Regions from separate parts of the Streptomyces sp. NPDC023573 genome, predicted to be linked through region 3. Evidence: riboswitches for the same ligand, from Rfam matches in the RefSeq annotation. Region 3 holds a riboswitch; each other region holds the start of a gene.

The links. A riboswitch is a leader RNA that binds a small molecule or an ion and turns the genes downstream of it on or off. The one in region 3 is predicted to bind cyclic di-AMP.
Region 1: another riboswitch for cyclic di-AMP. It lies ahead of ACZ32T_RS35110 (M23 family metallopeptidase); the one in region 3 lies ahead of ACZ32T_RS27745 (transglycosylase family protein).
Region 2: another riboswitch for cyclic di-AMP. It lies ahead of ACZ32T_RS34080 (M23 family metallopeptidase); the one in region 3 lies ahead of ACZ32T_RS27745 (transglycosylase family protein).

The regions. Positions count from the first base shown of each region.
Region 1 covers NZ_JBVHKB010000018.1:15,844-26,203, reverse strand. The annotation lists gene ACZ32T_RS35150 (ABC transporter substrate-binding protein) at 1-1,075, shown strand, start outside; gene ACZ32T_RS35145 (hypothetical protein) at 1,098-1,319, opposite strand; gene ACZ32T_RS35140 (hypothetical protein) at 1,405-1,563, opposite strand; gene ACZ32T_RS35135 (FAD-binding oxidoreductase) at 1,771-3,156, opposite strand; gene ACZ32T_RS35130 (hypothetical protein) at 3,355-3,624, opposite strand; tRNA gene ACZ32T_RS35125 (tRNA-Met) at 3,837-3,910, shown strand; partial or broken gene ACZ32T_RS35120 (TipAS antibiotic-recognition domain-containing protein) at 4,043-4,183, shown strand; gene ACZ32T_RS35115 (PP2C family protein-serine/threonine phosphatase) at 4,317-5,474, shown strand; cyclic di-AMP (ydaO/yuaA leader) riboswitch at 5,708-5,860, shown strand; gene ACZ32T_RS35110 (M23 family metallopeptidase) at 5,872-6,912, shown strand; gene ACZ32T_RS35105 (aldo/keto reductase) at 7,064-8,008, shown strand; gene ACZ32T_RS35100 (PrsW family intramembrane metalloprotease) at 8,005-9,453, opposite strand; gene trmB (tRNA (guanosine(46)-N7)-methyltransferase TrmB) at 9,515-10,360, opposite strand, start outside.
Region 2 covers NZ_JBVHKB010000016.1:13,403-23,762, reverse strand. The annotation lists gene dxs (1-deoxy-D-xylulose-5-phosphate synthase) at 1-1,274, shown strand, start outside; gene ACZ32T_RS34100 (aspartate aminotransferase family protein) at 1,271-2,665, shown strand; gene ACZ32T_RS34095 (helix-turn-helix domain-containing protein) at 2,722-3,342, shown strand; gene ACZ32T_RS34090 (DUF6126 family protein) at 3,410-3,583, shown strand; gene ACZ32T_RS34085 (tyrosine-protein phosphatase) at 3,593-4,417, opposite strand; cyclic di-AMP (ydaO/yuaA leader) riboswitch at 4,832-4,992, shown strand; gene ACZ32T_RS34080 (M23 family metallopeptidase) at 4,995-5,933, shown strand; gene ACZ32T_RS34075 (SGNH/GDSL hydrolase family protein) at 6,098-6,925, shown strand; gene ACZ32T_RS34070 (STM4011 family radical SAM protein) at 6,948-7,865, opposite strand; gene ACZ32T_RS34065 (STM4012 family radical SAM protein) at 7,898-9,265, opposite strand; gene ACZ32T_RS34060 (STM4013/SEN3800 family hydrolase) at 9,262-10,074, opposite strand; gene ACZ32T_RS34055 (STM4014 family protein) at 10,178-10,360, opposite strand, start outside.
Region 3 covers NZ_JBVHKB010000009.1:271,897-282,256, reverse strand. The annotation lists gene ACZ32T_RS27775 (class I SAM-dependent methyltransferase) at 1-220, opposite strand, end outside; gene ACZ32T_RS27770 (NAD(P)/FAD-dependent oxidoreductase) at 517-1,920, opposite strand; gene ACZ32T_RS27765 (Ppx/GppA phosphatase family protein) at 2,369-3,310, opposite strand; gene ACZ32T_RS27760 (DUF501 domain-containing protein) at 3,360-3,905, opposite strand; gene ACZ32T_RS27755 (FtsB family cell division protein) at 3,970-4,440, opposite strand; gene eno (phosphopyruvate hydratase) at 4,535-5,821, opposite strand; gene ACZ32T_RS27745 (transglycosylase family protein) at 6,185-6,883, opposite strand; cyclic di-AMP (ydaO/yuaA leader) riboswitch at 6,884-7,055, opposite strand; gene ACZ32T_RS27740 (transglycosylase family protein) at 7,346-8,326, opposite strand; gene ACZ32T_RS27735 (cytochrome P450 family protein) at 8,432-9,727, opposite strand; gene ACZ32T_RS27730 (nucleoside triphosphate pyrophosphohydrolase) at 9,724-10,360, opposite strand, start outside.

The DNA.
Region 1 (10,360 bases), on a different contig from region 3:
CAAGTACGACACCGCCATCCAGGGCGGAGGTCTGCCGGACGTCGGGGGCGTGGGTGCCGCCATGGTCGCCGGGATCACCGCGCAGGACGCACTGGAGCCGCTGGACGACCGGGTCGCGGCGAGCTCCCTCAAGGGCAAGCTCAACGAGGCGATGATCGAGAACGTACGGAGCGCCGCCGGCCGGGACGAGATGTACACGGTGCCGATCTCCGCCACCAACGGCGTCCTCTACTACCGCACGGACCTGTTCAAGAAGGCGGGGCTGGGCGAGCCGGACACCTGGGACGACTTCTACAGGTCCGCCGCGAAGCTGACGGACCGGGAGAAGAACCGGTTCGGCTACACCATCCGGGGAGGCCCGGGCTCGATCGCGCAGGCGCTGGACTCGATGTACGGGCAGTCGGGCATCGACTCGTTCTGGGACGAGTCCGGGACGAGGACGACGGTCAACGACCCGAAGAACGTGGCGGCCCTGGAGAAGTACGCGGGCCTGTACAAGAAGGCCACCCCGGAGGCCGACCTCAACAACGACTTCACCAAGATGGTCGCTCAGTTCGACTCCGGCAGCATCGCCATGCTCAACCACAACCTGGGGTCCTACCAGGACCACGTCAGCTCGCTCGGCGCCGACAAGTTCCGCGGCATCCCGCAGCCCGAACTTGCCGACGGCACCCGGGTGATGGTCTCCAACCCGGTCTCCGGGCTCGGTCTGCTCAAGTCGTCCGAGAACAAGGCGGCGGCCTGGAAGTTCATCGAGTTCGCCGCGTCCCACGCCTCGAACTCCAAGTTCAGCGAGTCCGCGGGCCTGATCCCGGCCAACAAGGAAGCCGCCGAGGACCCCTGGCTCGACGAGGCCGAGACCACCAAGCTCGGTGCCGAGGCGCTGTTCTCGGGCGACACGAAGATCGTCCAGCTGCCCTACTACCTGCCGGACTGGAACACCCTGTCCAAGGCCGACAGCGAATCGGGCTTCCAGAAGGTGCTGCTCGGCAAGACGAGCGCCAAGGACTTCCTGGACGCGTTCGCCGAGGACCTCGACGAGGCCCAGGCGGAGTGGAAGGAACAGCAGGGCTGACGGGCGGGAGGCCCGTCCTCCCTCAGTCCAGGCCCTCTTCCCGCAACTGGTACATCAGGAGGAACGTCCGGTAGGTCTCCGCGGACACGTCCAGGCAGACGTCCGGCCGGAAGGTCCACGTCGACGTGTTGTCGAGGGCCCGTCGGCAGGCCGCCTCGGTCTCGGCCTCTGTCGGGATGTTCGAGATGTACGCGGCGATCAGCAGGACCACTGCGAGGACGACCACGCCGATACGGATGCGCATGGTCACCCAACGACCGTGCGGCCGTACCGGTCACTCGGGCCGGCCGCACGGGGCAGGGCTCGCGGGGCCGGTCACGCGGGCCCGGTCATTCGGGCTCGTCGGCGACCGGAGGCAGGTCGGGCTCGATGAACAGGCCCGCGTACTGCGGAGTGGGCAGCGGGGCCGAGGCGCCCGTGTCGGCGGTCGAGGCCGCTGAGGCCGTCTCGGGGTGGCGCCGGTTCGTGCGGGCAGGCATGTCGGTCATCTCAGGTGTCCTGTACGTAGGTGTGTGGTGAGAGCCCCGTGACCGAATCGCTGCGGTGCATGCCGGACCGGTCCTGACCGGCAGGGCGACGAGGTGCCGCTACCGGTGCCGCGCCGCTCCGGGGGCGTCCGGAACATCATGCGGTGCATGCAGACTGTAACCCTCCCGGCACGGCTTTCCCCCGGTATTGCGAGCCCGGCGTGACGGTCAGTGCGGCGCGGCGGGCTCGATGTTCTGGTTTGCGTGGAAGAGGTTGTGCGGGTCGTAGGACCGCTTGATCTCCGCGAGCCGGTCGTGGTGGCCGCGGTAGGTGGCCCGGACCCGGTCCCGGGACTCGCCCGTGCCGAGGAAGTTCACGTAGCCGCCGCCCATGGAGTGCGGGTGCAGCGCCTCCCAGTAGCTTACGGCCCACTCCCGCAGGGCCGCCGCGTTGGCCGGGTCGGGATCGATGCCGGCGATGACGCCCGACCAGCGCGCGTCACGGTAGGCCCAGGCCGTCTCGTCGGGCCCGACCCGGGCGGCCGCGCCGTCGACCGGATACAGGTGCATGGTCGACAGGCCGGTGGGCAGCTTCCCGGCGAAGGCCGCGTGCACCTCGACGGCGTCGTCCGTGATCCGGTCGAAGAAGTCCCCGCGCCAGTACCACTGGAGGCCGGACGGCAGCAGTGCGTCGAACATCGACTGCAGCGCCGGGTAGGGCATCGGCGCCGTGAAGTGGAAGGCGGGCGGACCCGGTTCGTCCACGACGGCGAGGGTGTCGCCCAGAGCCTCCGGGTCGGCCGTCGAGGACCAGATGACCCCGCACATCTTCTGTCCGTGTATCTCCTCGGGGAACGGCGGGCCCGGCGGGACGCTCAGCGAGGCGAAGAAGCCGTACAGGTCGTCCGGTGCCTGCGGCAGGAAGCCGCGGTACCAGCGCATGACGTCCTGGAAGAGGTCCAGGGGCCAGAGGGTGATGCCGACGCCCACGGTGTCGACGGGGTGCAGCCCGAAGTCGAACGACGTCACGATGCCGAAGTTGCCGCCGCCGCCACGCAGCGCCCAGAACAGGTCGGGGTGCTCGCTCGGGTTCGTGGCGACGAAGCTGCCGTCGGCCAGGACCACGTCCGCGGAGACCAGGTTGTCCACCGAGAGGCCGTACTTCCGGGTGAGATAGCCGTGCCCGCCGCCGAGGGTGAGCCCGCCGACGCCGGTGGTGGACATGATCCCCGACGGGGTGGCGAGGCCGAATGCATGGGTGACGTGGTCGAGGTCGCCCAGCGTCGCGCCGCCGTCCGCCTGGGCGGTCTGGGTGGCCGGGTCGACCCGCACGCCGTGCATGGGTGAGAGGTCGAGGGTCACGGCGTCGTCCCGGAGGCCGAGGCCGGGACCGCTGTGCCCGCCTCCTTGGACGGCGACGTCCAAGCCGTTCTCGCGGACGAAGTCGACGGCCGCCATGACATCCGCCGTGTCGCGGCACCGGACCACGGCCGCAGGCCGCTTGTCGATCATGCCGTTGTACACCGCTCGCGCCCGCCCGTACTCCTGGTCGTCCGGGCCGATGACCGGACCGCGCAGAGCTGTTCGCATCGTTTCGAGCAGGGTGCCGTCCATGATCGTCTCCTAGCGCACGCGTGCGCCCGGCCTCCCCTGCGTCGGGTGAGGCAGCTGAGCCGACGCCGGCACCTGGGATGCCGCGCGGACGGGACCGAACACCGAAAGGCTTTGCCCCTCCAGCGTCCCGCCGCTCCGGGCACCCCGCAATCGCGCGCCGTGCCCCGGTCCCGGCCGGGGCACGGCGCGGGCTCAGCCCTACGGAGCTGCCGTGGTGTTCTCCCGCGTGGGGGCCGTTGTCCTGCGCAGATGCACCATGAGCCCGATGAATCCGGCGGCGAACCCGCTGAACAGGCCGGATATCCCGTGATTGAGCGCGTTGGCCGAGGCGCTGTCGGGTACACCGATGACCAGGTAGTTGACGGCGGCGCTGATCGCCGCGCCGAACAAGGCGCCGATCACTCCGCTCACGAGCGACAGCCGCAGCGGTGACGGCGTGGCCGGGGCGGGTCTGTGCGGTGTGGACATTCGGTAGCCCTCCAGAGAGGCGAAACGCGAGATCGGGGGGTGCGGCAACATCCTTGAGCACGTCACTGCGCCTGGCAACTGCCCGGGCCGCGCCCCCTGTTGCCGTATCGCGTCGGCTGCGCGGGGCTCCCGGTCGCGAGAGGTGAGGGGCGGTCGCGTGCATAAGTGGTCGGAGCACCGTCCCGGATGGCGTAGAGTTGCAATCACAACGGCGCGGGGTGGAGCAGCTCGGTAGCTCGCTGGGCTCATAACCCAGAGGTCGCAGGTTCAAATCCTGTCCCCGCTACTGAAGACTGAGGCCCGGATCCTTTCGAGGATCCGGGCCTCAGTCGTATGCCGTCACTCGGCTGTCAGGTGTGGGCTCGGTCGAGGAGGTGTTCGACGGCTTCGGCCACCCGGGTACGAGCAGAAGCTCATCCGTGCGTATGTCACGGGCATCGGGGAGGTGTACGTCGCCGATCCCCGTCTCGGAAGGAACTACGATCGCCATGGGGACGGAACCGCCGTCTTCGTACGGGACGCACTGACGATCCACGCGCAGCACCGGTCCCCCGGCTGACCACCGGTGGGCGGGGCTCCGGGGCGCTCCTCCCTTCGGCCGATGACGAGTCGCCGTTCGGCGCGGCTCCGGCCGGCCCGGGCGGGGCGCGGTACCGTCCGCACCCGTGGGTGGACCGGGCAGGAGCGCACAGGTGGGGAAGCGGGACGGACGGCGGGGGAGCGCTGCCGGGAACTCACGTTCCCGGCTTTTCGTGCGGGTCCTTCCGGCCCTGATGATCGGCTTCGGAGTGATCCTCGACCTCCTGACGCCGGCCGAGGTCACCGCTGTTCCGCTCTTCGCCGCCGCCCCGCTGATCGCCGCTCCGTTCTTCTCGCCGGCCGGCACGGTCCGGGTCGGCGTGACCGCGATCCTCGTGGTGCTCGCCATCCGGATCTCGGACGGTGCGCTCGGTGACGTCGTGCCGCTCACCGACCTGCTCACCCTGGTCACGGTCGCCGCGCTCTCCCTCGTCATCAACCGCGTCGTGCGCCGCAGGAACGACCAGCTGGCCTCGGCGAGGGTCATCGCGGAGACCGCGATGCGCGCGGTGCTCCCGACGCCCGAGGACCGGATCGGCGGGCTGCAGGTCGCGGCGCGGTACGAGGCTGCCCAGGCGGACGAGTTCGTCGGCGGCGACCTCTTCGCCGTCGCGGACACGCCGTACGGGGTGCGTCTGGTCCTCGGGGACGTACGGGGCAAGGGGCTGGACGCGGTGGCCGCGGTGGCCGTCGTGATCGGGGCGTTCCGGGAGGCCGCCGAGCAGGAGAGGTCGCTGGAGGGGGTCGTCCAGCGGCTGGAGCGGGCGCTGGCGCGTGAGGGCTCGCGACGGGGCGGGCTCGACTCCATGGAGGGGTTCGTCACCGCCGTCGTCGCGGAGATCCCGTCAGGCGCCGATCTCCTGCGGATCGTCAACCGCGGACACCCCGAGCCGATCGTCCTCCACGCGGACGGGACGCTCGACGTGCTGGCGCCGAAGGCGCCCGCGCTGCCGCTCGGGATGGGGCTGGACGCGTGGCCGGACCGGGCGGACGAGTGGACGCTGCCGGACGGGTCGATGTTCCTGGCGTTCACCGACGGGCTCTCCGAGGCGCGGGACGCGAAGGGGGTCTTCTACGACCCGGCGGCCCGGCTGCGCGGCCGGCTCTTCCCGGGGCCCGAGGAGCTGCTGTCCGCGCTCACCGATGACGTACGGCTGCACACCGGTGGCCGGTCGACGGACGACCTGGCGCTCCTCGCGGTCGGCCGTCCGGCGCGGGGCCAGCAGGAGCGGCGGACGACGGTGAAGATCGTGGGGCGGGACCGTGGATGACCGGTCGCGACCGTCGGTAGTCGAGGGACCCCGCTCCGCATAACAGTTGACGCACCGTCAGAAAGTGCTGGCCGGATGAGGGGTGTTCAAGTCGCCCGTTTGCGCCCGTTTGACCCCTGAAAGTCCAGGCCAGGACGATGACCGATCTATGGGAACAGCTTGGAATCGGACCCGGGTGTCTATTAACGTTCGATAACGCAGCGCGGTTGTACCCGCCGTCGCAAGAGACGGCACCGTGCGCAGCGCCGAATTCCGCAAGGGAACCGGGGAACCACCTACATGGGGTGAATCGGACACCTGTGTCTCGCGAGAGACGAAGGGGTCCGTAGGAGACCTTCCTGCTCCGAACCCGTCAGCTAACCCGGTAGGCGAGAAGGAAGGAAAGGAGTGCGCCCACGTGGCGTCCAATCAGCCTGCCCCCGAGGCCCCGTCATCCTTCAGGACCGACAGCTTCGGTGATGAGGACAGGACTTGGGATGAATGGAACCCCACCGCGGAGTCCATCCGTCCCGTACGCGGTCGGCACCGCGTAGCCAAGCAGCGCGGTCTCGCCCGTAGCTCCACCGTCCTCGGTGTCGGCGTCATCGCGGCCGTCGGAGCGGGTGGCATGGCCACCGCGCAGAGCAAGCCGCCGGTCTCCATTTCTCTTCCCGATTCCATCGCGGACAATCTCCCCGACGCCAAGTCCCTGCCCGGCGTGGGCGCGTTCATGTCCGGTGACTCCGACTCGGACCACGAGACGGTCGCCGCGTCCGCCCCCCTGACCAGCGCGGGCATCACCGCCTCCGAGGCCGAGCAGGGCGCCACCGACGCGGGAGAGGCGCTCCGCGCGCGCATCCTCCAGCAGGCCGAGCAGCAGCAGGCCGGAGCCGAGGCCGAGGCCAAGGCGGCACAGGAGCAGGCGGCGGCCGAGGCTGCCGCGGCCGAGGCGGCGAAGCAGCAGAGCGAGGCGGAGGCGAAGGCCGCCGCGAAGAAGAAGGCGGCCGAAGAGGCGGCGAAGAAGAAGGCCGAGGCCGAGCGCCTCGCCAAGCTCGCCGCCAGCTACGCCATCCCGACCTCCTCGTACACCATCACCTCGACCTACGGGCAGTCCGGCTCCATGTGGTCGTCCGGTCACCACACCGGGCTGGACTTCGCGGCCCCGACCGGCACTCCGGTCAAGGCCGTGCACAGCGGCACCGTGAAGTCGGCCGGCTGGTCCGGCTCGTACGGCTACCGCACGGTCCTGGAGCTCGATGACGGCACGGAGATCTGGTACTGCCACCAGTCCTCGATGGACGTCACCGCCGGACAGAAGGTCACCACCGGCGAGACCATCGGCCGTGTCGGCGCCACCGGCAACGTGACCGGGCCGCACCTCCATCTGGAGGTCCACACCCCGGACGGCACCGGCATCGACCCGATGGGCTGGCTGGGCAGCAAGGGCCTCTCGGTCTGACTCGGATCGGACGCTGACGCCGCACGCGGCGCACCGGAACCCCGGCGGCCCTGACGCACAACCCCCCGACGTCAGGGCCGCCGGTCTGTCCGGGGCCGCCGTCCGGGGCGCAAACGGAATAGTCGCCTCAGCCGGCTCGTTGTCCCCGGGTATGACTTCTCTGCGCCCGCTCGGTTCATCGAGCCTTCAGGTCTTCCCCCTCGCCCTCGGCGGCAACGTCTTCGGCTGGACGGCCGACGAGGACGGCACCTTCGCCGTTCTCGACGCGTACGTGGCGGCCGGTGGCAACTTCATCGACACCGCCGATTCCTACTCCGCCTGGGTCCCGGGCAACGAGGGCGGCGAGTCGGAGACCCTCATCGGCAAGTGGCTGGCGGCCCGCTCCCGCCGCGACGACGTCGTCGTCGCCACGAAGGTCGGCGCCCATCCCGCGTACAAGGGGCTCTCACCCACCACGATCAAGGAGGGGGCCGAGGCGTCCCTGCGCCGGCTCGGCACCGACCACATCGACCTCTACTACACGCACTTCGACGACGAGAGCGTCCCCGTCGAGGAGATCATCACCGCGCTCGACCAGCTGGTGAAGGCGGGCACGGTCCGGGAGATCGCCGCGTCCAACATCAGCCCCGAGCGGCTCCAGGCCTCCCTGGACTTCTCCGAGCGAGAGGGCCTCGCCCGCTACGTGGCCCTTCAGCCGCACTACAACCTCGTCTCGCGCGACACCTACGAGGGCGCGCTCCAGGACACGGCGGCCGCCGCCGGTCTCGCCGCCGTCCCCTACTTCGCTCTCGCCTCGGGCTTCCTCACCGGCAAGTACCGGCCGGGGGCGTCGGTCGAGAGCGCGAGGGCCGAGGGCGCGGCCAAGCACCTGGAGACCGAGCGCGGGCGCAAGGTGCTCACGGCGCTCGACAGGATCGCCCAGGAACACGGTGCCGAGATCGCCACCGTCGCTCTCGCCTGGCTGGCCTCGCAGCCGACCGTCGCCGCGCCCATCGCCTCCGCGCGGACGGTCGAGCAGCTGCCGGCGCTGATGGCGGTGTCGGAACTCCGGCTGACCGGCCAGGAGCTGGCGGAGCTGACCGAGGCGTCGGCCTAGGCCGGACCGGCGGGGCGCCCGCCCTCCTCCAGGTACGGGTTGGGCCCGCCGTAGTGCCGGTGCGGTGCGGGGAGGTGCTGCGGCGGGCCGCCGTACGGGAACTGACGGGGGAACGGCGGCGGGGCCTGCGGGCGGAAGGTGCGCAGCCGCCCGGTCGCGTGGGCCGCGTACGTCAGAGCCGGCGCCGCGATCTCCCGGCGGTGCCACAGATGGTGCAGCAACTCCTGCTCGCGGAGGGCGAAGTCCTGCCCCGCGCCGTCATGGCGGGCCCGGCGGCGCAGCATGGCGAGGGACGCCGCGAACGACTCGTACTCCGCGACGGCGCGGGCGGCGGCCCTGCCCCGGGCTCGGTCCGGGGTGCTGTTCCAGTGCCTCGCCATGTCGCGGGCCATGCCCCGCGCCCGCATCGAGGCCAGCGCGAGCGGCTCGGCGGGGGTCAGCCAGCCGGCCGCCGCGTACACCGGCAGTTCGGTGGAGAGCGTGCGCAGCTCCCGCTGGCGCGACCAGACCGCGAGCCAGGTCACCAGTCCGAAGCACGGCACCATGAACGCGCCGTACACCGCGTAGAAGCCGTACGGACCGAAGGCCGACGAGCCGTTCCACAGGGCGTGCATGCCCATCGCGAGAACGAGCCCGAGCAGGGGCAGGGCCACCCGCCGCACCCGGTGGCGCGAGCCGCCGAGGGCCGCGATACCGAAGCCGATGCCGGAGAGCACGGTGAACAAGGGGTGCGCGAACGGCGACATGACCACGCGGACGAAGAACGTCCCCGCCGTCACAGAGGCGAAGCCCGTGGTCCCCATCTGCTGGTCCTCCCCGAAGGCGTTGCCCAGGTAGAGGATGTTCTCGGTGAAGGCGAAGCCGGTCGCGGTGAAGCCGGCGACCACGATGCCGTCGACGATCCCGCCGAACTGCCGTCTGCGGAAGAGGAAGATCAGCAGGACCGCGACGGCCTTCGCGGTCTCCTCGACGACCGGGGCGACGACCGTGGCCCCGAGGGTGTCGGCGCTCGCCGGATCCGCGGTGGCCGTCGCTATCCACCGGGTCGCGAAGGAGTTGGCGATGATCGCCACGAGCGCGGCGGCGCACGCGCCCCAGGAGAACGCGAAGAGCAGATTCCGCCAGGGGCCCGGTTCGACCCGGTCGAGCCAGCGGAACGCCGCCATCAGCAGCGGCACGGGCAGCACGGCGAGACCCAGGCCCACCATGAAGCCCTCGGTGCCCGTCTGCCGGCGCACCAGGGCCAGGATCACCAGACCGCAGAGCGCGAGCACCGTGATCAGCGCACCGGCGCGGAACGCCTTGCTGCGCCAGACCATGCCGACGCGGCGGGGCCGGTAACGCCACTGGCCTCGCTCCGGGACGGCGCCCAGGAACTCGTCGAGCTTCTGCTCCTCGAGAACCGGGACGTCCGGTTGCTGGTGCTGCACGGACCCCTGGTACACCCGACGACCCTAACGAGGGCCACTGACACCTGGCCATGCCGCGGTGACGGGCCGTGGCTGATCAGCGACGGGTGAACAGCACGTCGTGCACGACGTGGCCCTTGTCCAGGCCCTGGCCCTCGAAGCGGGTCAGCGGCCGGAACGCGGGCCGCGGCGCGTAGCCACCGTCCGCCTGGGTGTTCTCGAACAGGGGGTGGGCCGTCAGGACTTCCAGCATCTGCTCCGCGTACGGCTCCCAGTCCGTCGCACAGTGGACGAGCGCGCCCGGCTTCAGCCGCCGCGCCACCAGGTCGAGGAACTCCGGCTGGATCAGCCGCCTCTTGTGGTGCCGCTTCTTGGGCCACGGATCGGGGAAATACACCCGGAGCCCGTCCAGAGCGGCCGGCTCCAGCATCTCCCGGAGCAGGATGATCGCGTCGCCGTTGGCGACACGGACGTTGGACACCCCCGCCCGGTCCGCGAGACCCAGCAGGTTGCCCTGGCCGGGTGTGTGGACGTCGACGGCCAGGATTCCGGTGCCGGGGTCGTCGGCCGCCATCTGCGCCGTGGCCTCGCCCATGCCGAAGCCGATCTCCAGGACCACCGGGAGACCGTCGAACAGGGTGGGCAGGTCGAGGACGCCCTTGCCGTCGATGTCCAGGCCCCAGGTGGGCCACAGCCGCTGGAGGGCCTCCTCCTGGCCGGCGGTCACCCGGCTGCGGCGGGGCTGGAAGCTGCGGATGCGGCGCTCGTGGTGCGAGCCCGCCGGGTCGGCCGCCGGGCCGCCGGGGAAGCGGGGCTCCTGGCGCAGCCTGCGCTGCCGCTCGAAGGAGGCGGCCCGCCGCTCCGCGGCGTCCGCGTCCGGCGTGGCGTCGGGGCCGGTCTCCGGCGTGGCGCCGGGCGTCTCCGTGGCGGGGCCGGGCGTCTC
Region 2 (10,360 bases), on a different contig from region 3:
CGGTCATCGGCCGGCCGCTGTACGGGTCGCTGCACGGCGCGAAGAAGGGCTTCAAGGACACCTTCGCTCCGCAGGGCATGTTCGAGGACCTGGGCCTGAAGTACATCGGCCCGGTGGACGGACACGACACCGCGGCGGTGGAGTCCGCGCTGCACCGGGCCAAGCGCTTCCACGGCCCGGTGCTGGTGCACTGCATCACCGAGAAGGGCCGTGGCTTCGCGCCCGCCCTGGCCGATGACGCCGACCGCTTCCACACCGTCGGCAGGATGGACCCGCTGACCTGCGAACCCCTGGTCGTGCCCGCCGCGCCCTCCTGGACATCGGTGTTCGGCGACGAGATCGCGGAGATCGGCGCCGAGCGTCCGGACGTCGTCGCGATCACCGCGGCGATGCTGCATCCGGTCGGGCTGACCCGCTTCGCGGAGGAGTTCCCCGACCGGATCTGGGACGTCGGGATCGCCGAGCAGCATGCGGCGGTCTCCGCCGCGGGGCTGGCCACGGGAGGCCTGCACCCGGTCGTCGCCGTCTACGCGACCTTCCTCAACCGGGCCTTCGACCAGCTGCTGATGGACGTCGCCCTTCACCGGTGCGGGGTGACCTTCGTGCTGGACCGGGCCGGCGTCACCGGGGCCGACGGCCCCTCGCACAACGGCATGTGGGACATGTCGGTGCTCCAGGTCGTCCCGGGGCTGCGGATCGCGGCCCCGCGCGACGCCGACCGACTGCGTGAGCAGCTGCGCGAGGCCGTCGACGTCGACGACGCGCCGACCGTGATCCGGTTCCCCAAGGAGTCCGTGGGGGAGCCGGTCGCGGCCGTCGGGAGGATCGGCGGGATGGACGTCCTGCACCGGGCCCCCGGCCCTGACGTCCTGCTGGTGGCCGTCGGCGTGCTGGCCCCGGTCTGTCTCCAGGCCGCCGACCTGCTCGCCGGATCCGGAATCCGCTGCACGGTCGTCGACCCGCGCTGGGTCAAACCGGTCGACGAGCAGCTGCCCGCGCTCGCGGCGCAGCACCGGATGGTGGCGGTCGTCGAGGACAACAGCCGGTCGGGCGGGGTCGGCTGGGCCGTCGGGCAGGCCCTGCGGGACGCCGGCGTCGACGTACCGCTGCGGACGTTCGGCATCCCCGAGCAGTTCCTCGCGCACGCCGGGCGCGGTGAGGTACTCGCCCGGATCGGACTCACTCCGGTGGAGATCGCCGGAAGCGTCAGCGCGGCGCTGGAGCGCCGCACGGCATTGGGAGAGCGGAACGTGCCGAAGGAGTACGGGGCATGAAGGACGAACAGCCGGGCTTCGATCTGACGCGGCTCCTCGGGGAACGGGGGGCCGAACGCTACGAGCTGCACACCCGGCACCTCAACCACCAGCTGCCGCGGATGCTTCACACCCTCGGTTTCGACAAGGTCTACGAGCGGGCCGAGGGCGCTCACTTCTGGGACGCGGAGGGCAACGACTACCTCGACATGCTCGCCGGCTTCGGCGTGATGGGGCTCGGCAGGCACCACCCCGTCGTACGCCAGGCGCTCCACGACGTCCTGGACGCCTCGCTGGCCGACCTCACCCGCTTCGACTGCCAGCCGCTGCCCGGACTGCTGGCCGAGAAGCTGCTGGCACACAGCCCGCACCTCGACCGCGTGTTCTTCGGGAACAGCGGTACGGAGGCGGTCGAGACCGCGCTGAAGTTCGCCCGCTACGCCACCGGCAAGCCGCGGATCCTCTACTGCGACCACGCCTTCCACGGACTGACCACCGGCTCGCTCTCCGTCAACGGCGAGAAGGGCTTCCGCGACGGATTCGCACCGCTCCTGCCCGACACGGCCATCGCGCTCGGAGACCTCGACGCACTGCGGCGCGAGCTGAAGCGCGGCGACGTGGCCGGGCTGGTCGTGGAGCCGATCCAGGGCAAGGGAGTCCACGCCTCCCCACCCGGCTTCCTGCGCGGGGCACAGGAGCTGCTGCACCGGCACAAGGCCGTGCTCATCGCCGACGAGGTGCAGACCGGGCTCGGCAGGACCGGCGACTTCTACGCGTACCAGCACGAGGAGGGCGTCGAACCCGACCTGCTCTGTGTCGCCAAGGCGCTCTCCGGCGGATACGTCCCGGTCGGGGCTACGCTCGGCAAGGACTGGATCTTCAAGCGCGTCTACTCCTCGATGGACCGGGTCCTCGTCCACTCCGCGAGCTTCGGCTCCAACGCCCAGGCCATGGCGGCCGGGCTCGCCGTCCTCGCGGTGATGGAGCAGGAGGAGACCGTCGCGAACGCCCGTCGCACCGGTGATCTGCTGCGCGAGCGGCTCGCCGCGCTCGTCGGCCGTTACGAGCTGCTGCACGAGGTGCGCGGCCGGGGCCTGATGATCGGCATCGAGTTCGGCCGGCCCTCCTCACTCAAGCTCCGCAGCCGCTGGACGATGCTGCAGGCCGCCCGCAAGGGGCTCTTCGCCCAGATGGTGGTCGTGCCGCTGCTCCAGAAGCACCGGATCCTCACCCAGGTCTCCGGTGATCACCTGGAAGTGATCAAGCTGATCCCGCCGCTGGTCATCGGGGAGCCCGAGGTCGACCGATTCGTCACCGCCTTCACCGCTGTCATGGACGACGCGCACAGCGGCGGCGGGCTGATGTGGGACTTCGGCAGGACACTGGTGAAGCAGGCCGTGGCCAACCGCTGATTTGCCTCTGAGGCAAATAATTTGCCTCAGAGGAAATATTCTGGCCCAATGGAGGCATGAATCCTCCTGACGGAGGGGTGGCCGACGAGCTCCCGGGGGTCGCGCCACGCCTGCGCGACCTGCGCCGCAACCGCGGCCTCACCCTGGAGAGCGCGGCGGGACGGGCGGGACTCTCCCCGGCCCACCTCTCCCGGCTCGAAACGGGCCGCAGGCAGCCCTCGCTGCCGATGCTGCTCGGCCTCGCCCGGGTCTACGGTACGACCGTCTCCGAGCTTCTGGGTGAGATGCCGCCCGAACGTGACGCGATCGTCCGTGGCGGCCCACCGGCCGGCACGCCCCGCTCCACCGAAGCCGGGGGCTGGCTCTACCGGCAGGCGGGCGGGCCGGGCCGGGCCATGCAGGCGCTGCACGTCCGTGTCCCGTACGGCGTGGAGGGCGACCTCGTGCGCGTCCACCCCGGAGAGGAATGGCTCTACGTCCTGGACGGGAGGCTGCGGGTCGTGCTCGGCGAGACCGTGCACGACCTCGATCCGGGGGACAGCGCGCACTTCGACTCGCTCACCCCGCACCGGATCGCGGCTCCCGACACCGGTGGGGCGCGACTGCTCTTCGTCCACACGCTCCTGCAGAGCCCGGCCGCCGAGCTGTGTATGGGCAGCGGGATCCACCGGCTCTGATCCCGCACACCCCCACCGCGCGCCCCCTTCGCCAGCCCGGCCCGAGCGGCCGGAAGAGAGGACTGTCATGTCCGATTCGGAGTATTACGACCCGCTCACCCCGCGCAGGCCGAAGAGCAAGGACACCCAGGAGCGGCGGATGCCCCGCGGTGTCGTGATCCGTCTCTTCGCCTACCTCGTGGCCGGGCACGTCATCGCGGCCTTCCTCTTCCTTCTCTTCACCGTGGCAGGGAAAGGCTGACGGCCGGCGTCACGGTCCCTCGACGAGGCGCTCACGCAGCTTCGCGCGGGTCCCGTCGCTGATCTTCAGGCCTTCCAGGAGATAGCGGTCCGTGCTGCCCCAGACCTCGTCGATGGTGTCGAACGCCGCGGCGAGGTATTCGGCGTGGGCGCCGAAGAGTGGGTTGAGCAGTTCCATCACCTCTTCGGACATCCCCACCGGTGAGGTGTCGCTGCGGCGCACCTTGTAGCGGCGGTGCGCGTCGTTCGACTTGAGGTAGTCGGCCTCGATGGCCTCCTTCCCGACGCCGACCGCGAGCAGCGAGACCGCGATCGACAGGCCCGCCCGGTCCTTGCCCGCCGCGCAGTGCATCAGCGCCGGCACGCTGTCCTCGGCCAGCGCGTGCAGCACGCGGCTGTGTTCGGCGGTGCGGTCCTTGATGATCGAGCGGTACGAGGCGATCATCCGCCCCGTCCCCTTGCCGTCGGCCAGGATCGAGCGAAGCTGCTGGATGTTCCCGTCGCGCACCAGCCGCCAGAACTCGGCGCCGTCCGCCGGGTCGGAGAGGGGAATGCTGACATTCCGGACGCCGGGCAGCTCCACGTCGAGACCGTCGAGCTTGCGGTCCGCCGCGTTGCGGAAGTCGAAGACCGTGTGCAGGCCGAGGCCCGCGAGGAAGGCGGCGTCGGCCTCCGTGGCGTGGGCGAGGTGACCGCTGCGGTAGAGGCGGCCGTACCGCACGGTGCCGCCGTCGACGGTCGGAAGCCCGCCGACGTCGCGGAAGTTGCGGACACCGGTCAGGCTGACGTCCGTCGGCTCGGGGCCGGCCGGCGGGACCTCTGGCAGCTGCGTCACAAGGGCTCCTGGAGTGTCGGGCGTCGGCGCCGCTCGCCGACGGGGGCACGCCCGCGACGATACGACATGGCTGCATCGGGCAACCTTCCCGGTCGCCGTGCTCCTGGTCTCCAGGGGAGGACGGCGATTACGTCATGTCCGTATTGGTGCATTTAGCAGAACATGCCCTGCTTGCGCGGGAGATGGGCGGGGCGGGTGAGCGGGATCATATCCGTGACGGTGCGTGGCGAAGGCTCCGGGGGGTATTCCGGACGCCGTGCGGAAAGCCAAGATCCGTAATCCACGGAGTGTGACGGGAATTCTGTGCCGGAAATGAAGCACGGATTCCGGTCGGGAATCCGCAGCTTGTTCGCGACGTCCCGGCTCGCTTACGGTCACGGTCAATCCGGACGGAACGCCTAATCCTGCCGCCGCCCGGAATCCGCACCGACTCACGTGTGGCAGGAGCGGGGGAACCAGGTAAGCCGCCGGCCGGAGGGATCCGGTACGGCTCGGGGTGAAGTCGCGCACCGCGCGGCCGGACATCTCCAGTCCGAACCCGACAGCTCACCTCGCAGGCGCCGGAGAGGAAAATCCCATGCCCGCAAAAGGCAAGCACCGTCGTACGAAGACCGGCCCGATCTCCCGAGGCGTCCTCGCCGCAGGGACCGGCGGCGCCGTTCTCGCCCTCCCGCTGATCGGCGCCACCGGCGCCCACGCCGCCGAGCAGGCCGCACCGGCCGCCAAGTCCGCCGCCGCGCACAGCGCCCCGGCCGCCGCGAAGAGCGCCCCGAAGACCTACTCGGTGGTCTCCGGTGACTACCTGGCGAAGATCGCGGGCGACCAGAAGATCAAGGGCGGCTGGCAGAAGCTGTACCAGGACAACCGCGATGTCGTCGGCGAGAACCCCAGCCTGATCCTCCCGGGCATGAAGCTGACCCTCGGCGCCAAGGCGTCCGGCTCCGCCGGGACCACGCCCTCCAAGTCCGCCCCGTCGGCACCGAAGAAGGCCGTCCCGTCGGCACCGAAGAAGGTTGCCCCGGCCGAGAAGAAGGCCGCCCCGGCCGAGGAGGCGTCCGCTCCGGCGGCGAAGACCGCCGATTCCTCCGCGTCTCAGGAGAGCACCGGCTCCGGCTGGGCCGCCCCGGTCGAGAACGCCAACGTCACGACCCAGTACCGCGCCTCGGGCGCCAGCTGGTCCAGCGGCTACCACACCGGCTCCGACTTCCAGGCGGCCTCCGGCACCAGCGTCCGGTCCATCGGCTCTGGCACCGTGGTCTCCGCCGGCTGGAGCGGCTCGTACGGCAACGAGGTCGTCATCCAGCACAGCGACGGCATGTACTCCCAGTACGCCCACCTCTCCTCGCTCGAGGTCTCGGCCGGCCAGACCGTCACCGGCGGCCAGCAGATCGGCCTCTCCGGCAGCACCGGCAACTCCACCGGCCCGCACCTCCACTTCGAGGTCCGGACCGGCCCGAGCTACGGCTCCGACGTCGACCCGATCGCCTACCTGCGCTCGCACGGCGTCTCCATCTGAGACCTGCCGGCCCAGGGCCGAAGGAGAGGGGCGGTGCGCGCGTGCGCACCGCCCCTCTCCTTATTCCGGCTTTACCAAAAACTGACCGGGTGGTCTTTCTCACCACCCGTCAACCCCTTATTACGGTCGCGTAGGTCACAATCGAAGGTGCAAGATAAGCCCTTGTGGCAGACGATTCGAGAAACAAACAACGAGGCATCATCGGGTCGTACGCAGCGATTGGCGACAGCTTCACCGAGGGCGTCGGAGACCCCGGCCCCGGCGGGACGCTCGTCGGCTGGGCCGACCGGCTCGCGGTGCTCCTCGCGGACCAGCTCCCGGTCCCCGGCGCGACGGTCGCCCCCGCGGACGACACGCACGGCAACTTCCGGTACGCCAATCTCGCCGTACGCGGACGGCTCCTCGACCAGATCGTCGAGGAACAGGTCCCCCGCGCCAAGCAGCTGGCACCTGACCTGGTGAGCTTCTGCGCAGGCGGCAACGACATCCTCCGTCCCGGCTCCGACCCGGACGACGTGGCAGAGCGCTTCGAGCGTGCGGTCGCCGACCTGACGCGGGCGGTCGGCACAGTCATGGTCACCACCGGCTTCGACACCCGGGGCATCCCCGTGCTCAAGCACCTGCGGGGCAAGATCGCCATGTACACCGCCCACGTCCGGTCCATCGCCGACCGCTACGACTGCCCGGTGCTGGACCTGTGGTCCCTGCGGTCCGTGCAGGACAGGCGGGCATGGGACAGCGACCGGCTGCACCTCTCGGCGGAGGGGCACACCCGCGTCGCGCTGCGGGCCGCCCAGGTCCTCGGCCTGGAGGTGCCGGCCGACCCCGACCAGCTGTGGCCCCCGCAGGCCCAGCGCGGAGCGCTCGAGGTCCGCCGCGACGACATCCAGTGGGCACGCGAATATCTCGTCCCGTGGATCGGGCGCCGACTGCGCGGGGAATCCTCCGGCGACCACGTCGAGGCCAAGCGCCCCGACCTGCTGCCGCTCTGACCGCTCGGCCGGTGCCCCGTCCTCAGAGGCCGGCCAGGGGGAGCGGACGCCGGGCCGGCCCCGGCGGAACGAGCCCGTCCGATGCGGACACCCGCACCGGACGGGCGGGTATCCGCTCCAGTACCCCGCCCGCGAAGACGTCGTACAACGGCAGTGTCTCCAGGTGCACATAGCCGATGTGACAGTCGCACACACCGAGCGGGCAGGCGCGCGGGCGGAGCGCACTCCGATAGCTGCCGTCATAGAGGTTGCCCAGCTCGGCACGGACGAAGTGGCAGCGCCGCACCGTCCCCTCACCGTCCACCGAGATCACCGACTCGCCGGTCCGGCAGGGCAGACCGGCCGAACGGTGCGGGTGCCTGCTGTAGGCGAACAGTGGATCCAGAGCCGTCCAGCGGGCCGCCTGTTCGTCCGTGTAGGTGTGCCCCTCCGCTGCGTTGACCCAGAGATACACCTCGGGCGGCAGCGCGGAACGCAGCCTTCCGGCCTCCTCCAGATGCTCGTCGAGACCGACGATCCCCACGCTGTAGCGGACACCGAGCGCCGTCAGCTCCCGGCACCGGCCGAGAAACCGCTCGTACGGCGTCTGCCCCGGGTGGTACGTGCACCACAGGGCGACCTTGTCCCGGTCCGCGCCGGCCAGCCAGCCGGTACGGCCGCTGAGGTTGGTCTGGATGGCGACCCGGCCGATGTGCTCCAGCCGCGACAGCTCGACGAGCGCCTTCCGGTACCAGGACCGCACCAGGCCCTCGCCCCACGGGGTGAACAGCACCGACAGGCGGTCACCGGTCTGTGCGGAAGCCCACCCGGTGAACCGCTCCAGGGCCGCACGGTCGGACCTGAGCTGTTCACCGCTGTCCCGCCGCTTGGCGAACGGGCAGTAGGGGCAGTCGTAGTCGCACGAGGCGAGCGGCCCCCGGTAGAGGATCGTCAGGTCCATGGGGGCGGCGGGCGCGTCGCTCATCGGCCGGTTCACTTCGCCTCGTACGCGGCCATCGCGGCCCGTACCGCCGGGGAGAACAGCTCCGGTCCCACGGCGTCGGAATGGGCCAGGCCCTCCGGTGAGAGGCGCAGCAGCGCAGGGCCCGATGCCTCGTCCAGCCATCCGCGCGCCGAGAAGAGCTCCAGCTCGGCGGGAAAGTCCTCGTACGGACCGGTGCCGAAGCGCTCGCGGTACTCGGCGGGCCGCATGCCCTCGGCCTGGAGAAGTGACTGGAGCAGGTGGCGTCGGCGCGCCTCGCCCTCGTCGACGTACCGGCCGACCTCCGCACGGGAGAAGTCCTCGGTCGTGGTGAAGCCGTCGATGATGCCCCGGATCTCCCGCATCTCCACCGCGTAGTCGAAGGAGTAGTGCAGGGCGGAGGTGTACGAGCGGGCCCCGCAGCCGAGTCCGATCATGCCGTCGGTCTGGCACGCGTATTCGTCGGGGCCCGCGTGCGGCGCGTCCGCGCGGCGGAACATGCGCATCGACACCTGCTCGTAGCCGTGGGCCAGCAGATGGTCGCGCCCCGCGCGGTACAGCCGCAGACGCTGTTCGTCCCAGGCGGTGTCCGGGCCTGCAGGTGCCTTGGCCCCGGCACCCAGCCGCCCGAGCCCGGTCAGCGGGCGCACGTACAGCGGGTAGAGATAGAGCTCCTCCGGGCGCCAGGCCAGGGCGGCGTCCAGCGAGGTGCGCCAAGTGGCCTCGGTCTGGCCCTCGATGCCGTATATCAGGTCGATGTTGAGGACCGGGACCCGGGCATCGCGGATACGGCCGAGAGCCGCCTCCACCTCGGAGCGGTGCTGCGGGCGGACCGCGGCGCGGGCCTCGGCGTCCACGAAGCTCTGCACACCGATGCTGATCCGGGTGGTTCCCCGATCGGCCAGGACGGACAGCCGGTCCGCGGTCGCCGTCGACGGCGAGGTCTCCACCGACAGGGGAACCGCCCTCAGATCGGCGCCCATCCGCTTCTCCGCGATGTCACAGAGGCGCTCCAGCTCCCCGGCGGTGAGGAAGGTGGGAGTGCCGCCGCCGAACGCGGCTGCGGCGAAGCGCACCGGCTCCTCGTCGCCCAGTGCGTCCCTGACCGTGGTGGCCTGCCGGTCGAGCGCGTCGAGGTAGCGCGTCGTCAGCTCCTCGGGGGCACCGATCCGGGTGAACAGATTGCAGAAGCCGCAGCGGACCTCGCAGAACGGTATGTGGAGGTAGAGGGAGAGCGCGTCCTTGCGCTCCGCCGCCCAGAGCTCGCCGATCCGCGGACGCCCGGCGGGGTGGTCCCCGAGCGGGCGGTAGGCCGTCTTGTGCGGGTAGGCGTAGACATAGCTGAGGTAGGGGCTGGTGCTGTGTGCGGTGACGGTCATCGGGACGCCCCAGGTTCGAGGAAGAAATGGGCATAGGGCACGGTCCATACGGCTTCGTGACCGATCCGGTGGCCGGTGTGGCCGTCCTCGCCGTATGCGGTGCCGTGGTCGGAGCAGACGATGGCGAAGCACGGGCGCCGGCTGCTCGCCGCCGCGAAGAGGCGACCGATGTGCCGGTCCACGTACTCCAGTGCCGCGGCGTGCGTGGCCATCGAGTCACCCGCCTCGGCGGTGGCGCCGGGCTTGTGGAACCAGTTGGGCTGGTGCAGCGCCGACACGTTCACGAAGAGGAACAGCCTCTGGTCAGCCGGAAGGCCTGCGACCACCTGCTCGGCGCGTGAGACCTGCGACTCGAAGGACGTCGGCGACGCGACACCGAACTCAGGCTCCCAGTGGCTCTCCTGGAACATGCCGGGCAGCACCGAGCCCAGTGGGGGCCGGCGGTTGAAGAAGCCGACGCCGCCGACGCACACCGTGCGGTAGCCCACGGCGGCCAGGCCGGAGAGCAGATCGGGGGTCTCATGGACGAAGGTGCCGTCCGCGGTCGACTCACTGCCCGCGAAACGTGCGGCGAACAGCCTCGGGTGGGGGCCGGGCGCGGCGGGCGTCGGCAGGAAACCGGCGAAGATCGCCTGATGGGAGGCGTAGGTGAAACTGCCCGGTGCATGCCTCTTCTCCCAGACACCGCCGGGCAGATGCCGGGCGAGATGAGGGATGCGTCCGGCCGCGGCCAGCTCTGCGGCCACGTCGAACCGCAGGGTGTCCAGGGTGACGAGAAGGAGATCATGGCTGCCCACGATCGCGTTCATGTCGGGAGCCGGAGCCGGAGCCGGGGCCGAGGCGGGGGCCGGTGCCGGGGCGGGGGCCGGAGCCGGGGCGGGGGCCGGAGCCCGGGAATCGAGGGATGCGGGGTCAGGGGGCGTGGATGGCACGGTCGTTCCTTGCTCGGTCGTTGCTCGCGGGGCCGGACCTGCGGGTGTCGCCGCCCGCCCGGTCCTCGCGTGAGGAAGTCTCCAGTACGGCGGCGATCTGCGCGCCGTACGTGTCCAGGCCCTCCGCACCGCTGCCCGGAAGGCCGGTCAGACGGGGGAGGAG
Region 3 (10,360 bases):
CGCCGTCGACGTCGATCTCGCCGGCCACCCAGGCGCGGGCGAGTCCCAACTCGCCCGGCTTCCAGAGCAGTCGGCGCAGGGCGCGGCGGTGACGCAGGACCAGGGCGGGGGCACCCGGCGGCCCGGCTTCGCTGCCGTCCCAGGCCCGGATCCGGACAGGCAGGGGCTCTCCCAGCAACTCTTCGGCAAGAGCGGTCAGCCGCGATGCGGCGTCGGCCATGGTGCACACCTCCGTGGTGGTGTTTCCGAACGTGCCTAAATTCGCATATACGCACCCGAACCTGGCCGCGACACCTCGGGGCCGCGGCGAGGTACACCAGCGTCAACGTCATCCCTCGGCCGCGCCATCCCATTGCCGGGCAATGGAACGGCAAAATAGCTGCACTCACCATCTAGTTTGCGGAGGGCCGGAGGACACCGGAGGGGCCGCCCGCACCACGGACAGCCGGCCCGGGAACGCCGGAGGGGCCGCCCGCACCACGGATGGCGGACGACCCCTTCGGTTCCGTACAGGCGCTAGGAGGCCTTGGCCTTTTCGCCGGTCGTGCTCTTGTCGCCGTCGGCCTTGGCCGCGACGGGAGCCGGGCTCGGCTTGGCGGCCTCGTAGAACTCCTCGCGCGGAGTCTCCATGGCGCCGAGCGAGACGACCTCGCGCTTCAGGAACATCGCAAGCGTCCAGTCCGCGAAGATCCGGATCTTACGGTTCCAGGTCGGCATGGCCATGCCGTGGTAACCGCGGTGCATGTACCAGGCGAGACGGCCCTTGACCTTGATCTTCACCTTGCCCATGACGATCATCGCGACGCCCTTGTGCAGGCCGAGACCGGCGACCGCACCCTTGTTGGCGTGGCTGTACTCCTTCTGCGGGAAGCCCCGCATGCCGGAGATGACGTTGTCGCCGAGGACCTTCGCCTGGCGCAGCGCGTGCTGGGCGTTCGGCGGGCACCAGGCGTTCGGGTTGCCGGCGCGGCGGCCGACCATGTCCGGCACCTGGGCGTTGTCGCCCGCGGCCCAGATGTAGTCGGTGCCCTGCACCTGGAGCTTCTCGGAGGTGTCCACGTGACCACGCGGGCCGAGCGGCAGACCGAAGCGGGCCAGCGCCGGGTTCGGCTTCACGCCGGCCGTCCACACGATCGTGCTGGAGTCGACCTCGAGGCCGTTCTTCAGCACCACGTGACCGTCGACGCAGGAGTCCATGGAGGTCGAGAGGTAGACCTCGACGCCACGGCTCTCCAGGTGCTCCTTGCCGTAGGCGCCCAGCTTCGGGCCGACCTCGGGAAGGATCTTGTCGGCGGCGTCGACCAGGATGAAGCGCATGTCCTCGCGCTTCACGCTCGTGTAGTACTTCGCCGCGTCGCGCGCCATGTCCTCGACCTCGCCGATGGTCTCCGCACCGGCGAAGCCGCCGCCCACGAAGACGAACGTCAGCGCCTTGCGGCGGACGTCCTCATCGGTCGTCGAGTCGGCCTTGTCCAGCTGCTCGAGGACGTGGTTGCGCAGACCGATGGACTCCTCGATGCCCTTCATGCCGATGCCCTGCTCGGCGAGGCCGGGGATCGGGAAGGTGCGGGAGACCGCGCCCATCGCGATGACCAGGTAGTCGAAGGGCAGCTCGTAGGCCTCGCCGACGAGCGGCGCGACCGTGGCGACCTTGCGGTCCTGATCGATGGTCGTGACACGGCCGGTGAGAACCTCTGCCTTCGGCAGCACGCGTCGCAGCGGGACGACGACATGCCGAGGCGAGATGCTGCCGGCAGCAGCTTCGGGGAGGAAGGGCTGGTACGTCATGTACGAGCGCGGGTCGACGACCGTGACGGTCGCCTCTCCATACCGCATCTTCTTCAGAATGCGACGAGCTGCGTACAGGCCTACGTACCCACCGCCTACAACGAGGATCCTGGGACGCTCCGTGGTGCTCATGCCATCGAGTATCCACCCCTCTCGGGGGGCATGCTCGTGAGCCCCTTCACAAGGTATGCGCCACCCTCTGCTACACTTCGCCGCCCACGTGACCCAGGTCATGGTGCGGATGGGGAACCACGACGTTCCGGCGAACGTTGTTCACCACCTGTGAGCTGGCCCTTGAGCCCTCCGGCACGGTGAACCACCCCCCGGGGACACCCCGTCGCCACACCCCCGAAACGCTGCCGCAGCACACCCGTACGGGCCTCCGGGCGGCCCGTGCCGCCCTCCGGGAGCAGAACTTCGCCCGGTAGGGCCGAATTCCTTGTGAAGAAGTTCACGAAGTTTGTCGGGGCGCCTCGCGAAAGCCCCCTCCGAACGGGACCGGAGAGGGCTGCGCGAGCTCAAAGGTGCAGGCCGGAAAGCGTTTGAGCATCGCCTCACCGCGCCGGCGTCCCGACTGTGATCAGGCCGCCGACCAGGCGATCCCGTCGAGGATGTCGTGCTCGCTGACGACGACCTCCCGCGCGCCGGCCCGCTCCATCACCGCGAGCAGGACGAGCGCCCCCGAGGCGATCACATCGACCCGGCCCGGGTGTATCGCGGGGATCGCCGCACGCTCCTCGTGCGTCGAGGCGAGCAGCCGCGCGGTGATCTCCCGGACCTGCGCGAGCGAGAGCCGGGAATGGTGGATCGCCTCCGAGTCGTACTCCTCGAGCCCGAGCGCCATGGCTGCGACGGTGGTGACCGTCCCCGCGAGGCCGACCAGCGTCGCGGCCGAGGAGACCGGCACGGTCTCCTCCGCCAGGTCCAGGGCGGCGCCGACGTCCGCGCGGATCGCGGCGATCGCCTCGGGCGTGGGCGGGTCCACCACCGCCCCGTCCAGCACCAGGTGACGCTCGGTCATGCGTACGCAGCCGATGTCCACGGACCGGGCCGCGCGGACACGGTCGTCCCCGACCACGAACTCGGTGGAGCCACCGCCGATGTCCACGACGAGATAGGGCTTCTCCAGGTGGTCGCCGCCCACCAGCTCCTTGGTGGCGCCGTCGAAGGAGAGCTGCGCCTCCTCGTCCCCCGTGACGACCTCCGGCTCGACCCCCAGGACGTCCCGGACGCCGCGGACGAACGTGTCACTGTTCTCCGCGTCGCGGGAGGCCGACGTGGCGACGAACCGGATCCGCTCGGCACCGAGCTCCTTGACCACGGCCGCGTACTCGCGGCAGGCGTCGAAGGTGCGCTCCAGCGCCTCGGGAGCCAGCCGGCCGGTCCGGTCGACGCCCTGGCCGAGCCGGACGATCCTCATCCGGCGGTCGAGCTCGGTGAACTCTCCGGTGGCGGGGTCCACGTCGGCGACGAGCAGCCGGATGGAGTTGGTACCGCAGTCGATGGCGGCAACGCGGGTCATGGGGCTCCTGTGGTCGTACGTGTACCGCGGAGGATCAGGAAGCGGCGCATCAGGAAACGTCGGGTCCGGCGTCTTCGGAGCCGCACGGCGTGACGCACGGCCCCTTCGCCCACCACTCCGGCAGCATCGCGATCGCCTCGTCGCCCAAGGGGTTGACCCCGGGGCCCGCCGCCAGCGAGTGGCCGACCAGGACGTGCAGGCACTTCACCCGGTCCGGCATGCCGCCCGCGCTCGGGAAGCCCTCCAGGACCTCGATGGCGTCACGGCGCGCGATGTAGTCCTCGTGCGCGGCCCGGTAGGCGGCGGCCAGCTCCGGATCCGTCGTCAGCCGCTCGGTCATCTCCTTCATGACCCCGTTGGCCTCCAGCGTGCCGATCGCCGACGCGGCACGCGGACAGGTCAGGTAATACGTCGTCGGGAACGGCGTGCCGTCCTCCAGACGGGGCTGCGTCTCGACCACGTCCGGGTTGCCGCAGGGGCAGCGGTGCGCGATGGCGCGCAGCCCGCGCGGCGGCCGGCCGAGCTGGAGCTCGAACGCGGCGATGTCCACATCGGTGGGCGTGGTGGATTCGGTCTGCGGAGGGGGCGTGTCCATGCCTGCCTTGAATGTCATCGGTCGGACTGTATGAATCGGTACGTACACGGGGAGAGGCCGGCGCTCATTCGCGGTCCGCGCTGTCGACGCCGTCCCAGAGGTTCGAGTGCCAGGGCCGCCCCGTCGCCCCCGGCTCCCCCCGGCGCACCTCGGCCGCGTCCGGGTCGACCACCGTATAACCGGTCTCGCCGGGCAGCACGTAGTGCAGGTGCTGGCGTGCGAGACGGCGGATGTACGCGTCGTCCTTGAGCCGCGCCTTCTCGTCACGCAGCTCCTCGGTCCGCTCGCGCGCCTCCCGCGAGAGCCTCTCCTGATCGGCGATCTGGTCGCGCTGGGAGATGTACTGCCGCATGGGATACGCGAGGGCGACCACCAGGGAGCAGACGATCAGCGCCAGGAACGCGGCCCGCCCGGTGAGCCTGGAGCGGCGGGCCTGGCGGCGGTTCTGGGACCGGTAGACGCGGGCCGCCGTCTGCTCACCGAGCAGCCGCAGCCTGGTCGCGGTGGAGAACCGGTCGCGGTCCTTCCCGGCCATGTCTCACGCCTCCCCGTTACGCACGTCCGTCCCCGCACACGGTACGGGACCGGATGCGGGGACGGACGGAGGCTGGTGCCCCGGACTCGGGCTGTCAGCCCTCGAAGCGGAACCGCGGGAACGCCGAACGACCGGCGTACACCGCGGCGTCGTCGAGGATCTCCTCGATGCGCAGCAGCTGGTTGTACTTGGCGACGCGGTCCGAGCGGGCCGGGGCACCGGTCTTGATCTGGCCGCAGTTCACGGCGACGGCGAGGTCGGCGATGGTGACGTCCTCGGTCTCACCGGAGCGGTGGGACATCATGCACTTGAAGCCGTTGCGCTGGGCCAGCTCGACGGCGTCCAGGGTCTCGGTCAGCGAACCGATCTGGTTGACCTTGACGAGCAGGGCGTTGGCCGAGCCCTCCTCGATGCCGCGGGCGAGGCGCTCGGGGTTCGTGACGAACAGGTCGTCACCGACGATCTGCACCTTGGAGCCGAGCTTGTCGGTGATGACCTTCCAGCCCGCCCAGTCGTCCTCGTACAGCGGGTCCTCGATGGAGACCAGCGGGTACGCGGAGACGAGCTCCTCGTAGTACTCGGTCATCTCGGCGGCCGAGCGGGACTTGCCCTCGAACTCGTACACGCCGTCCTTGTAGAACTCCGACGCGGCGACGTCGAGCGCGAGCGCGATGTCGCGTCCCGGGACGTAACCGGCCTCCTTGACGGCCTCCAGGATGAGGTCGAGGGCGGCGCGGTTGGACTCGAGGTTGGGGGCGAAGCCGCCCTCGTCACCGAGACCGGTGGACAGGCCCTTGGTCTTCAGGACCTTCTTCAGCGTGTGGTAGATCTCCGCGCCCCAGCGCAGGGCCTCGGAGAAGGACTCGGCGCCGATCGGCGCGATCATGAACTCCTGGATGTCCACGTTGGAGTCGGCGTGCGAGCCGCCGTTCAGGATGTTCATCATCGGAACGGGCAGCAGGTGCGCGTTCGGGCCGCCGAGGTAGCGGAACAGCGGGAGGTCGGAGGCCTCGGACGCGGCGTGCGCCACGGCCAGCGAGACACCGAGGATGGCGTTGGCGCCGAGGGAGCCCTTGTTCTCGGTCGCGTCCAGGTCGAACATCGCCTGGTCGATGAGGCGCTGCTCGGTGGCGTCGTAACCGACGAGCTCCGGGCCGATCTGCTCGATCACGGCGAGGACGGCCTTCTCGACGCCCTTGCCCTGGTAGCGGTTGGGGTCACCGTCGCGAAGCTCGATGGCCTCGAACGCACCGGTGGAGGCGCCGGACGGAACAGCAGCACGTCCCGTGCTGCCGTCGTCGAGGCCAACCTCGACCTCGACCGTGGGGTTGCCCCGGGAGTCGAGGATTTCCCTGGCTACGACGACGTCGATGGACGGCACGAGGCATCTCCTTCTGGGATCTGACACTGGTTGTGCAGGGTCACTGTGGCCTTGCGCCACGAGCCTAACCGGCTCGGCGCGCTCCGTCGGCCGTCCGCCCGTCCCCTGGGACGAAAAAGGACCCAAGGGCCTGCATTCCGGGCAAAGCTCCAGAATTCTACTGACGAGTAACCACAACAGTTGAACACTCACCCTTACGGCGAGCCCGCGCCGGCGCCCCGTCAGGGGTCCGGACACAGCCCCGGCCCGGCGCGCGGGGGGTCTGCGCGCCGGGCCGGACTCCGGGGCAGGAGGAAGACCCCGGTTCATCACGACCACCTCGAGTGCCCAACCGCTTCAGGGGGCCGGCCACTCGGACGCCGGCTACTTCAGGTGGAGCTGCTGACCCGGGAAGATCAGGTCGGCCTGGTCGACGATGTCGTCGTTCAGCTCGAACAGCTTCTGCCAGCCGCCCTTGACCTTCTCGGCGTCGGCGATCTTGCTGAGGGTGTCGCCGGACTTCACCTTGTACTCGCCGTCACCCTTCTCGACCTTCTCGCCGGTCGGGGTGGTGACGGTCTTGGCCGGGGCCTCACGCTTCTCGCTGCGCGTGGTGGGCTGCTCGGCCTTGCGCTCCGGCGCGGCCTGCGGGGCCGTGTCGCCGTTCTTCTCGGAGCCGGAGCCGGTGTCGACGCCCGGGTCCACTCCGTCGTTCGTCAGGCCGCCGGCGCCGGCACAGGCCCAGGCACCCGGGCCCTGGAGGTCGAGGAGCTTCTCGGCCGCGGCTATCTGCTGGCCCTTGGTGGCCAGGTCGGCGCGGGAGGCGTACTGGGTGCCGCCGGCGGCGGCCCAGCTGGACTGCGAGAACTGCAGGCCGCCGTAGTAGCCGTTGCCGGTGTTGATGGACCAGTTGCCACCCGACTCGCACTGGGCGACGGCGTCCCAGGTGTCGACGGAGGCGGCGGAGGCGCCGGTCGCGCCCATCAGCGGTACGGCGACGGCGGCACCGGCGACACCGGCCAGGGTCGCGACACGGACGGCCTTGGACGGGCGACGGTGCTTGCCCTTGCTGGAAAGCAGCATGGTTCTCCTCACCGACGCCTACGAGGTGAGCTGTCGGGTTCGGGCCTGTGAGTTGCCCGGCCGTCCTCACTCCCGGACGACTTCACCCCTAGCCGGGCCTCCGCCCGTCTTCCGACGGCCGGGTCCGGCGCTTACCTGGGTCCCCCGCTCCTGCCTACGGCGCTTTACGCGTCGGTCCCCTTCGGCCGACGGCAGGATTCGGCGTGACGGTCGAAGGTGCCCGCGGTGCGAGCGGCTCCGACCGTAAACACACGCAACCCCCACATTCAAAGATGGACATAACGGCTAATCAGCCCGTAACGGCTCGATGGTGAGGGCCGTTTTCGCAGGTCGGAGCCAATATGGACGGAGTGGACGGACCGGGCGCGCCAGTTGAAGCAAAGAGACCCATGTCTCACTTACGCATAAGTGGACATAGGCCTCTGAACTACCCCCGCTTTCGGGGTGTTTTCACGCTTTTGATCAGTTGGCGGCGGCGGTCTCCGCCTCGCCGCCCCGGGCTTCCTGCCCGAGGTCGAGGGTCTGGCCGGGGAGGATCAGATCCGGGTCGGAGCCCAGCTCGTCCTTGTTGGCCGCGTAGAGCGACGTCCAACCGCCGGGGAGCTCCTGCGCGTCGGCGATCGCCCAGAGGCTGTCGCCCTCGCGCACGGTGTACGGCCCCTCCGCGCCCTGACGCGCGTCGGATTCACCGCGCGAGGCGTGGCGGCCGGACTCGCGCCCGTCGCCCTCGCGCGGCTCGGTGCTCGCCTCGGGGGCCGGCGTGCCGCGGTGCTTGCCACCCTTCGCCCCGTCGTCCTCCGTGGCGCCGGACGCTTCGGATGCCTCGGGGGACGGACTGGCGGGCGGCGTCGCGTCGCCCTTGTCACCCTTGCCCGCCGCGCCGTCGGACGTGTCGCGGGCCGCCTCGCCCTTCGCCTCGGAGTCGTCCGGGCCGGCGGCGTCGTCCGAGCCGTCCGCCGGGTCCGTCGCCTCGGAGGAAGGCGTCTCGGCCGGCGTCGCGGAGTCCGTGGGCTCGGCGGAGGGCTCGGCGGACTCCTCACCGCCCGGGTCGACGCCGGGCAGCCCCTCGTCCAGGGAGAGCCCGGAGATCACCGAGCAGCTGGCCCACGCCTGCGGCCCCTTGTCGTCCAGCACCTTCTCCGCGACCGCGATCTGCTGCGAGCGGCTGGCGAGGTCGGCACGCGGCGCGTACGCCGTGCCGCCGTAGGCCGACCAGGTGTCCTCGGAGAGCTGCAGGCCGCCGTAGTGGCCGTTGCCGAGGTCGGCACTCCACATGCCGCCGCTCTCGCACTCGGCGACCCGGTCCCAGGTCGACGCGTCAGCGGCCTGAGCGCCGCCCGCGCTGAGCAGCGGGATGGCAATGGCCGATCCGGTGACGCCTGCGGCGACGACGATGGCGGGTGCCTGGCGAGGGCGACGGTGTCTGCCGGTCGCGGAGCCCATGGGATTGCCTTCCGTGTGACTGACATGTGACGGGTGAGTCGAACGGTGAACCTAGCCCTACTCGAACGTGTGTCACAAGTCGATGCAGCGGAGATCACGTGAAAGTCACAGAGTTGACAGGCTGTCACCTTTTTCGGCCGGACGCCCTGGATCGAACTCGACCGGAAGTGTGCGCAGTCCGCGCATGATCAGCCCGCCGCGCCAGCGCAAATCGGCAGGTTCCGCGGCAAGCCGCAGGTCGGGAAGGCGCCTCAGCAGTGTCGCCAACGCCACCTGCCCCTCCAGCCGGGCCAGCGGCGCCCCCAGGCAGTAGTGGATGCCGTGCCCGTATCCGAGGTGCTGATTGTCACTGCGCGCGAGATCCAGACTGTCCGCATCCTGGAACCGCTCCGGGTCCCGGTCGGCGGCGGCCAGCACGACGAGCACCGGGTCCCCCGCCGCGATCTCCTGCCCTCCCAGCGCCACGGGTTCGGTGGCGTAACGCCATGTCGCGAGCTCCACCGGGCCGTCGTAGCGCAGCAGCTCCTCGATGCCCGTGGCGAGCAGGTCCGTCTCCCCGGCGGCCAGCGAACGCTCCAGGCGCTCGCGCTGGGACGGGTTGCGCAACAGGGCGTACGTGCCGTTGCCGATGAGGTTCACGGTCGTCTCGAAGCCGGCGAACAAGAGGATGAACGCCATCGCCGCGGCCTCGTTCTCGCTGAGGTGCTCGCCGTGGTCGCTCGCCCGGATCAGTCCTGAGATCAGGTCGTCGCCGGGATCCTCCCTCTTGCGGTGGATGAGTTCGGCGAGATAGCCGCGCATCTTCTTGACCGACCTGGCCACCCCGCCGCGCGGACCGCCGCCGTGCCTGATCATCATGCCCGCCCAGTCGCGGAAGTCGTCCTGGTCCTCCCGGGGCACGCCCAGCAGGTCACAGATCGCGTAGATCGGCAGAGGGAACGCGAAGTCATGGATGAGGTCCGCCTGTCCCTCCTCGACGAAGGTGTCGATGAGGCGGTCCGTCAGTTCCTGCACGCGCGGCGCGAACTCCGCGACCCGGCGCGGAGTGAACGCCTTGGACACGAGCCGGCGCAGCCGGGTGTGGTCCGGGGGGTCGATGTTGAGCAGGTGCGTCATCAGCTCCGCCTTGCGCTCCCCGGGGATGCCCGTCTTGCCCTTGGCGTTCGCGGAGCCCGCGTGGTGTGCGGGGTTCTTGGAGAGCCGGGTGTCGGCGAGCGCCTGCCGGGCGTCGGCGTAGCGGGTCACCAGCCAGGCCTCGACACCGCTGGGCAGCTTCGTGCGGTGCACGGGGCTGTGCTCGCGGAGCCAGGCGTAGGCGGGGTACGGGTCGGTGGCGAACTCCCAGGTGAAGAGTTCGGGTGCTGCGTCGGGCGCGGAGGGCGTGTCGGGGCTGTCGTTCACTCCTCGACGCTATCCGGAGCGGCCCCCGGCGTCCCGAGGCCCTCCGCCGCTCGGATCGCGTCCCGGTAGGCGCGGGCGGCGGCCCGCAGGGCGGCCTCCGGGTCGGTGCCCTCCTGTTCGGCGCGCACGGCGAGGGCGAGCAGCCGGTAGCCGATCCCGTCGCCCTCGGGGAGCGCGGCGTCGAGGCCCGCCGCGCGGGCCCTGCTGCCGAGCTTGGCGGCCAGCGCCAGACCGGGCTGGCCGAGCGGCACCCCGTCGGTGACCGACTCGCGCTGCTTCTCGATCGCCTTCGTACGGAGCCAGTGCGCGTGGACGTCCTCCGGGGTCTCGGCGGTCTCGTCGCCGAACACATGCGGATGACGGTGGATCAGCTTCTCGACGATCGTGGCCGCGACGTCGTCGACGCCGAACGGCTCCTCCGGGTCCTCCTGCGCGATCCGGGCGTGGAAGACGACCTGGAGCAGTACGTCGCCGAGCTCCTCGCGCAGCTCCTCGCGGTCGCCGTCCTCGATGGCCTCGACCAGTTCGTACGCCTCCTCGATGGCGTACTTCGCGAGGCCCTCGTGCGTCTTCCGCGAGGTCCACGGGCATTCGCGCCGGATCCGGTCCATGACCTGGACCAGGTCCAGGAGC